Ketobacter sp. MCCC 1A13808: one gene and its partners. The protein of the gene in region 2 binds, or shares a complex with, the protein of the main gene of each other region. Links are inferred from orthologs where the notes say so. Each region holds a gene or a part of one and is shown on either strand. Other genes may lie near its edges.

Region 1 (3,115 bases), on a different replicon or contig from region 2:
AAGCGCTTACCGCAGAAGCAACGACACCCAGGGCCATAATATCCCAGGGCACCGGGCTATGACCGCCCGCCAGCTTTACGGTTTCCAGGGAGCCGGCGGCCACAATTATCGGGATCGACAACAACATGGAAAATCGCGCAGACGCTACCCGGCTAAAGCCGAGGAACAGTGCCGCTGTGATTGTTATGCCACTGCGGGAGGTTCCTGGAATCAAAGCCAGAGCTTGCGCACAACCAATGAGAAACGCAAAATTCCAGGTGATCTTTTCGACGCTTAATTCACCTTTGCCCGCTTTATCCGATGCCCACAATAACAATCCAAAAAACACCGTCGTACAAGCTATAACGAAACTGGAGCGCAGGTGATCTTCAATAAAATCACTGAATAGACCACCAAAAATCACCGCCGGCACAGTTGCGATTCCCACCGCTAACGCGAGATGCATATCCTGATTCATTTTGCGACTGGTGACCGAATCCCAACTGCCCACCACCATCCGCTTAAGATCCACATAAAAATAAACGACCACCGCAAGCAGCGTGCCCAGATGCACAGCTACGTCGAATGCCTGCCCCTGGTCAGGCCACCCCAGAATCTGGGAAGGCAGAATCAGATGAGCAGAACTGGAAACGGGAAGAAACTCCGTCAAGCCTTGGATAACAGCAAGCACCAGTGCTTGAAATACATTGTCCATTCGTTATTCCTTTGCAGTAATGATATAACCGTTGGCAAACTCAGCAGGCATTCGCTTGGGTTTACCTGAATCTATAGCAACACACACCCATTTAGTATAACCGCGCAATACCGTCACTCCATCCGCAGGCCGAACCAGCTGATAGCGGCGAACCAGCGACAGTTTTTTGTCGTTTTCCATGATCCAGGTACCCATCACCAGACGGTCACCGCAAAAGGTAGCGGCCAGATAATCCACCTCATGGCGATGTGCCACCATTGCCCTGTTGAGCTCGGTGTATTTTTCCCAGTTCAGGCCTAACGCTTGTGAGTGCCCCCAAGCGGCTTCTTCGAGCCAGCTCACGTACACCACGTTATTGGTATGCCCCATAATATCGATATGTTCATCTTTCACTTCGATTTCGCGCACATAGGTGGGCGTTCCATAATCCCAGCTCAGGCCGTCGATGTCAGATGGTTTCATACATTGTCCTGTTATTTTCCTGGTGGCATCGGCTTTGCGGCCACATTATTACGCAGGTAAACCGGCACCACCTGCGTCGCGTCTACCGTATGACCTTGCCGCCATTGCGTTTGAGCCAGACATAAAAGATCCGTTGCGTGCGGTAACATCGCGGCATCGGTCTTCACAGGCAGGCTACCGGTTGACTCTATTTGTTGCTGATAGATCCAGCCGCCACCCACACCATAAGCAGGCACTGCCAAGGTACCCGGTTGCACCTGGTGCGGCACACAAACCTGTTCCTCGCCCACTGCAATGACGTCACCGAACCCGGATACGTGAAAACATCCCCAATACACCTCCCCCATACGGGCATCCAGCGCTGCCATGATGGATTTCCAGCCATGCACCCGATAGCCCTGATGCGCCAATACGGCGAGAGTTGAAATCGGCACTACCGGCAGATCAGCGCCCAATGCCAACCCTTGCACCACACCAGCGGCAATACGCAGACCGGTGAACGAGCCGGGGCCCCGCGCAAACGCTATGGCATCCAGTTGTTTCAGGCTGATCCCTGCATCGCTAAGCAGCCCGTCCACCATCGGCAACACCCACTCTGCATGCTTGCGTGGTTCATCAGTATAGCGGTGGCGTGTTTCAGACCCGTAACTCAATGCGACCGAGCACGCGTCTGACGAAGTATCAATAGCCAATATTGAGCCTTCGGCAGCCTGCGTCGTGTTATGCATATTGATCTGGGTCCTGGCTTGTGGCATGGAAGAATCAAAAATTCGTCGACTGATTCAGAAGCTGCGCATTATCTCAGGTTTCGACATAGCTGAAAAACCCTGATTAGGTATTTACGCCATTAATCTGGTGCGCTTCGAGAAACGCTATCGCTTCTGCTAAGGATTCCACTCTGGCCATATCCGGTAACGCAGCAAGGAAGCGGCCTCCGTAGGCTTTACGCAACAGCCGACGATCCCCCACCACCACCAGCCCATCATCGTCCGGTGCCCGCAGCAAACGCCCTACTCCCTGGCGCAGACGCGTAATGGCCTGGGGCACGGCGAAATCATTAAACCAATGACGCTGCTGCTGGCGGGCCATATGCCGCCACGCCAAATTCATCAAATCATCCGGTGGTGAAAAAGGTAGCTTATCAATTGCCACGCATCGCAACGCAGGCCCCTGAATATCGATTCCCTCCCAGAAGCTTCCGGTCGCCAACAACAGGCTATTCTGATCCTGTCGGAATTGCTGCAACAATTGCTGCCGGTTGGATTCCGGTTCGTACACCAGGATGGTCCGCTCGGTTCTACCCCGCAGCAGCTCAGCGCAAACCTGCAACGCCTTATGGCTTGAGAACAACAACAACATGCCACCTTGCACTTGAGTGGCCAGCTCCAGCAAGGTATCTGTCCAGGCAGAATAGAAGTGCTCATTTGCAGGATCCGGCAACGATTCCGGCACCCAAAGCCGGGCCTGTTTGCGATAATCCATGGCGCCCTTAAACCGGTACTCATCCATCTCCGGCAACATAAGCGACCGCTTTACGAAATCAAATTTATCGCCCACTGCCAGGGTCGCGGACAGAAACACCCAGCTGATATGAGATGTTCGCAACCCTGTGAAAGGTGTATTTAATCGTGCCGCCAATACCCGCATCCAGTTTCCTGAGCGCTCGCAATAGAGCAAACCAGACTCTTCAATGGTACGGCTTAGCATCGATACCCACAAAGTGAGTTGGGCGAGGTACTCTTTGATATTGGCCACAGACCCCTGAATGTGTTCCAGGTACTGTTGTAGGGGCCGCATGATATCAAGCAGAGGTTGCACACTGCGTGAGGACACCGCCAACAAATCCTGGCTCTCGAAGGCCGGCGACAATTGGGTTTCAATTTGTTGCCAAACCCGCCCCAACTGGTCCAGTCGCTGCGTCAACTCACTAAACAGGCGGAGCTCATCGCCCAACTGACG
Region 2 (2,994 bases):
GCGCCGGGCTTGCCGAGTCGCAACCTTACCCAGGGAACCGAAAACTCGTCCATGACCAGAGCCGCTATTTTTTCTGCCATGGTTTCCACCAGTTGGAATTGGCTTGCTTCCACAAACGCCGTAATCCGATCCGACACCGACTTATAATTCAGCGCATCATCAATATTGTCATTCCGCCCTGCTTTAGCGATATCCGACGCCATTTCAAGGTCCAGCACCACGGTCTGCCTGATGGCTCGCTCCCAGTCGAAAATACCTATTACAGTTTGGATTTTCAGTTCCCGAACAAACACGATGCCCATGACAGCAGCCTAAATAATGGATGTCCGGTGGAATCTACCAAGACCCGGCGCCGGTTACAATGTTGTCCGGCGAACGCCGTCACCATTTGTCGCCCCAACCCTTGCCCAACACATTCACTAATGAAACAATCGAACAATTACGAACTCTCCGGAGCCTGTTTTGGAAAGCCATCTCGCCATCGTTCTTTGGGTATTTTCATACCTGTTGGGCTCTGTATCCAGCGCTATCCTGGTCTGTCGCCTATTTGGCTTTCCAGATCCGCGCTCAACCGGGTCACACAACCCCGGCGCAACCAACGTGCTGCGGGTCGGCAACAAGTTCGCGGCGGCGATCACGTTATCAGGCGATGTGGCAAAAGGGATGGTTCCGGTTTGGGTTGCCCGCCAGGTTGGAGCACCGGAAAGTATTGCCGCATTTTGTGGCTTCTGCGCCTTTCTCGGCCATCTGTATCCGGTCTATTTCGATTTTCGCGGGGGTAAAGGTGTCGCTACCGCCCTGGGCGTCATGGTTTTCCTGCATTGGCCCTCCACCCTGGTAGTCATCGGAATTTGGCTATTGGTGGCTGCCAGCACCCGTATTAGCTCAATGGCTTCCGTCACCAGCTTCCTATTGGCACCCATAATCGTGTTGCTGCTAAAGCCGGAATTGTTTCATCCGGTCCTGGTGCTTTCATTAATGCTGCTGTTTCGCCACCGGCACAACATCATGCAATTGTTCAAAGGGCAGGAGCAGCGATTCGGAACCCCGGCGAGCCCCGCCCCCCTTCAAAACCCGATTGATAAAACGCACTGAATCAGGCTGATAAGCAGCGGGCTTTATAGCTCAGTCATAGGCCAGCGCGCCCTCACCTTCACTTTCAGGTCCGCTTCCTGCCCGGCCAGCATGCGTTGATAACCCGCGAACGCGATCATCGCGCCATTATCCGTGCAAAAACGCAATTGAGGATAAAACACCTGCGCCCCCAGCTTCGCGACCATGTCAGCCAGCTTTTCCCGTAGCAACAAATTAGCACTGACGCCTCCGGCCACCACCAATTGCTTGCTGCCGGTTTGTTTCAGGGCGCGCTTACACTTAATCGTCAGGGTATCAACCACCGCATCCTGAAATGCCCAGGCGATATCAGCCACGTCCTCCGGGGTCAAACCGGCGTCCGCTTCAGCGCACTTGTTACGGGTGTTCAAGGTGAAGGTTTTCAACCCGCTAAAACTGAAATCCAACCCGGGCCGGTCCACCATGGGACGGGGAAACCGAAACCGCGACGCATTGCCCTGCTGCGCGGCTTTGGCCACGTTGGGACCGCCGGGGTAGCCCAAACCCAGCATCTTAGCGGTTTTATCGAATGCTTCGCCGGCGGCGTCATCCAGCGATTCACCCAGAATCTGATACTGGCCAATGGACGCCACATTCACCAACTGGGTATGCCCGCCGCTCACCAGTAACGCAACAAACGGCGCCTGGGGGGCTGGATCTTCCAACAGCGGCGCCAACAGATGGCCTTCCATGTGGTGCACCGACAGCGCCGGAATCCCCCAGGCGTAGGCCAGGCTTTTGGCAACGGAAGCGCCCACCATTAGCGCACCCACCAAACCGGGCCCGGCAGTATAGGCAATAGCATCCAGGTCAGCGGGCTGCGATCCGGCCTTCGCCATTACTTCCTTTATTAAAGGAATCAATTTACGCACATGATCCCGCGACGCCAGCTCCGGAACCACTCCACCGTACTCTGCGTGCAGCTCAATCTGGCTGTATAAGGCATCAGCCACGATTCCGCAGTCACTGTCGTACAGGGCTACGCCGGTTTCATCACAGGAAGTTTCAATACCAAGGATACGCAAAATTTAATCCGGTCTATCTCAATTAGGGAATGGAATGCTGCAGACGAAAGGCAGTTTACCCCTAGTTGTGGCTGAAATCGACGGCCATTTCCGGGATTAAAGCCATAACAGGCTTTGCAATTCAGGATCAATGCCATTAAAATGCGGCACCCTTATGACCAGAGCCTCCAGGATAACCCCTCTCAGCTTCCGTCATACACGAGATTATTCGTATACAAATTGGTTTATAGTCAGCTCCCAGTGGCGTCTATATTTAATAAGCAAACAGAATTCACAAGTAAGGTGATTTGTTAATGCCTAACGTTAAGGTAAAAGAAAACGAGCCATTCGACGTAGCACTGCGTCGCTTCAAGCGTTCATGCGAAAAAGCCGGTGTACTGGCTGAAGTTCGTCGCCGCGAGTTTTACGAAAAACCCACTCAGGTTCGTAAGCGTAAGCAAGCCGCTGCCGTTAAGCGTCACGCTAAAAAAGTGTCCCGCGAACAGATCCGCCGCAAGCGCCTGTACTAGCAAGCACTTAGTAACACAGCAAACACCTTACACAATACGCCGGCGGGCCTACCCGTTCCGGCGTATTGTTGTTTGCAGCAAAAAGACCATTCAAGATTAGGGAAAGCACCATGTCAGAGATAAAAGCCAAACTGAACGCCGCAGTGAAAGATGCCATGCGCGCCAAAGACAAACCCCGCTTATCCACTCTGCGCCTGGCAACCTCGGCGCTTAAACAAATCGAAGTGGATGAACGCATTGAGCTGGATGACACCCGCGTACTCGCGATATTGGATAAAATGGTCAAACAGCGCAAAGATTCTGTCGAACAGTTTACCCAAGGAAACCGCGACGACCTGGCCCGGATC
Region 3 (3,052 bases), on a different replicon or contig from region 2:
ATATAAGTACCGGGAGGGGGGTGTTGATCGAAATAGGCGATAATACCGCGACTGATGGCACGAGAGAGCTTCACCTGGTGATCTTTGGAACGCAGGTTATTTTCTTCGGCCGGGTTTGATATAAAGCCGGTTTCCACCAGAATCGATGGAATGTCCGGCGACTTCAACACCGCAAATCCGGCTTGCTCCAGATGGGGTTTATGGAGCCGGGTAACGGAACCCATCTCACGCAATACCAGCGAACCCACTTTGATGCTGTGCTCCATACTGCCTTCCATTGCCAAATCATAAATAACCGAGGTGACCATGACATCCGCATTGTCGATATTGACACCACCGATCGCATCGGACTGGTTTTCTTTTTCGGCTAACACGCGAGCCAGGGTACTGGTTGCTCCGCTGCGTGACAAAGCAAAAACCGACGCCCCTTTGGCGTTACGGTTACTGAAGGCATCTGCATGTATCGACACAAACAGATCCGAGTTGTATTTTTTACGCGCCGTATCACGCCGGGCGGCCAGTGGCAAAAAGTAATCTCCGTTCCGGATCAGCACCGGCTTAATTCCCTTCTCAGCCTGCAACACGTTATATAGACGCCTGGCGATTTGTAGCACAACGTCCTTTTCACGGGTTCCTTTCGCACCGATCGCGCCGGGGTCCTCACCGCCGTGGCCAGCATCAATGGCCACCACAATATCGCGGCCACCGGAAATGCCACTGTAGGATTTAGTAACCGTTGGTTTGGGTTTGGCTGCCGCTTGAGGTTTACCTGCGGCCGAATTGCCCGCCACTCTGCCGGAAAGGCTTTCCAGGTCAATCACGAGACGATTGCCATATTGGTCGCCCGGCTTGAGCAAAAAGCTTTTCGGATTCAGCTTGCGGTCAAGATCCAGCACCACCCGCAACGTCCCGTTCCCCTGTGGCGCACTGCGTACATTCACCAATGGCCCGCCTTTTATTTCCACCAGATCCAGGGCATTGGTTTTCTGCGCACCGGCAATATCAATCACCACACGATTGGGGTTTTCCAGGGTAAATAACTGGTGCTTGACCGGACCGGACAGATCGAACACCACGCGGGTGTTGTCCGGCGCGTTCCAGACCCGTACGCTGCTGATTTTCTCGGCTGCCGCAGCCCAGGGTGCCGTGATGACAAACCAAAGCACAACCGCTGCTTGCAACAGATTCTTAGATACCCCGTTCAATTTGTTCTCTAACCTCATGAGCTTCAACTACTTTCCCATTTCACTTTTTAGGCTTTTTTTTCCGTTTGGTCAAATTTTCGTTAATTCGCCTAACAAACTTTGCCCCCTCGCGGTGCCAAAACCCAGCTCCGCACGACGTGCCTTTCCGACCATTATCAGGTTGATGTTCAGGTCCGCCGGGGGGATGCCCGCGCCACCCCTTTGCGGCCACTCCACCAGACAAATCGCGTCGCCGTCAAAGTATTCCCGGATACCGATGTACTCCAACTCTTCCGGATCTTCCAGGCGGTAAAGATCGAAATGAAACACCGTCAATTCGCCCAGTTGGTATGGTTCAACCAGAGTATAGGTGGGACTCTTAACCGCACCTGAATGGCCCAGAGCCTGGATAATGCCGCGGCTCAACGTCGTCTTGCCTGCCCCCAGATCCCCATGCAGATAGATCACACCGCCCTGGCGCAATACCTGCGCAAGGCGCTTACCCAGGGCAAGGGTGTCGGCTTCGTTGTTCAGATCCAGGATCATGGGAGGGGGCATCCTCAAACATCTCGTTTGCTATTCGACTAAATGGGATAGCCAGTTAGGCGAAAAGTTCGGCAGCCGGATATTGTGCTCGCTTTTGCCCCCTATCGTCCAGCCTGATTCACCAATCTGCGCAGATGTGGCATTAAATCGGTTGCCAATAACCCGCGCTGACCGGTTTGCTCGGTAGCCCGGTCTGCTGCCGCGCCGTGCACCCAAACTCCGCAAGCCGCTGCGTCACCCAACGCTAACCCCTGGGCTATCAAACCACCGATCACCCCACTCAACACATCCCCCATACCTCCGCTCGCCATGCCGGGATTACCGCTATTGCTGACAGAGACGTCGCCTTGCGGTGACGCTATCAGACTGCCCGCGCCTTTCAGCACCACGGCGGCGCTGTATTTCTGCTGCAGGCTTGATACCGCATCGAAACGGTTTTTCATCAAATCTTCAACCGAGCTGCCCAACAGGCGTGCCGCTTCCCCAGGATGCGGTGTTAACACCCAATTCACGCGCTGGCTCATCACGTCCGCTTGCTGGTGCCAGCTGGCCAATAGGTTTAGCCCATCCGCGTCCAGCACCAGAGGCTTATCGGTGGCCAAGGCCTGACGCAACAACTGCTGCCCCCAAGGCTGCTGGCCAATGCCGGGACCAATCACAATCACGTCGGCTTTTTCCAAATAAAGGGCAATATCCTCACCCTCGTCCACGCCGATCACCATACACTCAGGACGTCGCGCCAGTATCGGGGAAATATGCTGGGGGCGGGTCACCACGGAAATCAACCCAGCGCCAACCCTGCCCGCCGCTTCGGCGGCCATCGCCACTGCGCCCCCCATGCCTTTATCTCCCCCTATTACCAGCACATGACCGTTCTGGCCTTTATGAGCCAGCCGTGAGCGCGGCGGTAACCAGCGTTCAACATCGCGGCTACTGAGCAAGGTGGCGGAGGGTGCCACCTGTTGCAGCACCTCGTCGGGCACCTCCAACCCGGCGAACAGCAAGCTACCCACATAATCTGGCGCCTGCCCTGTTAACAGACCTTGCTTCATCGCAATAAAGGTAACGGTGGCTTGCGCTTTTGCAGTTGAGCCCAGGCAGGTTCCCGTATCGGCACACAGACCAGAGGGAATATCAACGGCCAGAATCGGGCAAGCGCTGTCATTCATAGCCACGATCGCCTGCGCGTAAAGTTCGCGCACAGATCCGGTCAGACCCGTGCCCAACAGCGCATCCACGACAACGTCCCCCCGGTAGGGCTTTTCCGGATCGAATGATTCAAAGGACGCACCGGCTTCCTTGGCATGGTTTAAGGCAATAAG

Evidence for each region.
Region 1: the proteins of tsaD (region 2) and tsaB are in contact, whole or in part, in a solved structure (PDB 4WQ4), measured with the Escherichia coli proteins. The link is inferred for Ketobacter sp. MCCC 1A13808 from one-to-one orthologs.
Region 3: the proteins of tsaD (region 2) and tsaE are in contact, whole or in part, in a crystal structure (PDB 6N9A), measured with the Thermotoga maritima proteins. The link is inferred for Ketobacter sp. MCCC 1A13808 from one-to-one orthologs. Residues at the interface, in WP_004082750.1 of Thermotoga maritima: Cys10, Asp11, Arg49, His50, Leu82, Gly84, Gly135, Gly136, Glu154, Thr155, Leu156, Asp157, Asp158, Ser159, Glu162, Asp165, Lys166, Arg169, Leu170, Tyr175, Lys213, Thr214, Leu217, Tyr218, Gln221, Arg222, Asn324; in WP_004082108.1 of Thermotoga maritima: Leu37, Gly38, Lys46, Lys57, Val59, Lys60, Ser61, Thr63, Phe64, Thr65, Leu66, Met67, Val69, Pro71, Tyr82, Arg83, Leu84, Asp86, Asp88, Phe89, Asp93, Ile128, Asp130, Glu131, Arg134.

Annotation. Positions count from the first base shown.
Region 1 is NZ_VRKW01000005.1:59,515-62,629, reverse strand. The notes cover bases 27-2,986. They hold tsaB (tRNA (adenosine(37)-N6)-threonylcarbamoyltransferase complex dimerization subunit type 1 TsaB), read right to left. Parts: upstream 1,885-2,986; coding sequence 1,168-1,884; downstream 27-1,167. Other genes in these bases: FT643_RS11470 (ATP-dependent DNA helicase), read right to left, coding at 1,988-2,986; FT643_RS11480 (acyl-CoA thioesterase), read right to left, coding at 698-1,132; FT643_RS11485 (undecaprenyl-diphosphate phosphatase), read right to left, coding at 27-694. Also shown: more of FT643_RS11485, read right to left, coding at 1-26; more of FT643_RS11470, read right to left, coding at 2,987-3,115. UniProt on the Escherichia coli protein: Required for the formation of a threonylcarbamoyl group on adenosine at position 37 (t(6)A37) in tRNAs that read codons beginning with adenine.
Region 2 is NZ_VRKW01000007.1:7,254-10,247, forward strand. Bases 129-2,967 are described here. They hold tsaD (tRNA (adenosine(37)-N6)-threonylcarbamoyltransferase complex transferase subunit TsaD), read right to left. Parts: upstream 2,139-2,967; coding sequence 1,119-2,138; downstream 129-1,118. Other genes in these bases: folB (dihydroneopterin aldolase), read right to left, coding at 129-302; plsY (glycerol-3-phosphate 1-O-acyltransferase PlsY), read left to right, coding at 463-1,095; rpsU (30S ribosomal protein S21), read left to right, coding at 2,432-2,647; FT643_RS13690 (GatB/YqeY domain-containing protein), read left to right, coding at 2,758-2,967. Outside these bases: more of folB, read right to left, coding at 1-128; more of FT643_RS13690, read left to right, coding at 2,968-2,994.
Region 3 is NZ_VRKW01000002.1:384,386-387,437, forward strand. The notes cover bases 3-2,899. They hold tsaE (tRNA (adenosine(37)-N6)-threonylcarbamoyltransferase complex ATPase subunit type 1 TsaE), read right to left. Parts: upstream 1,731-2,899; coding sequence 1,275-1,730; downstream 3-1,274. Other genes in these bases: FT643_RS05610 (N-acetylmuramoyl-L-alanine amidase), read right to left, coding at 3-1,223; FT643_RS05620 (NAD(P)H-hydrate dehydratase), read right to left, coding at 1,832-2,899. Outside these bases: more of FT643_RS05610, read right to left, coding at 1-2; more of FT643_RS05620, read right to left, coding at 2,900-3,052. UniProt on the Escherichia coli protein: Required for the formation of a threonylcarbamoyl group on adenosine at position 37 (t(6)A37) in tRNAs that read codons beginning with adenine.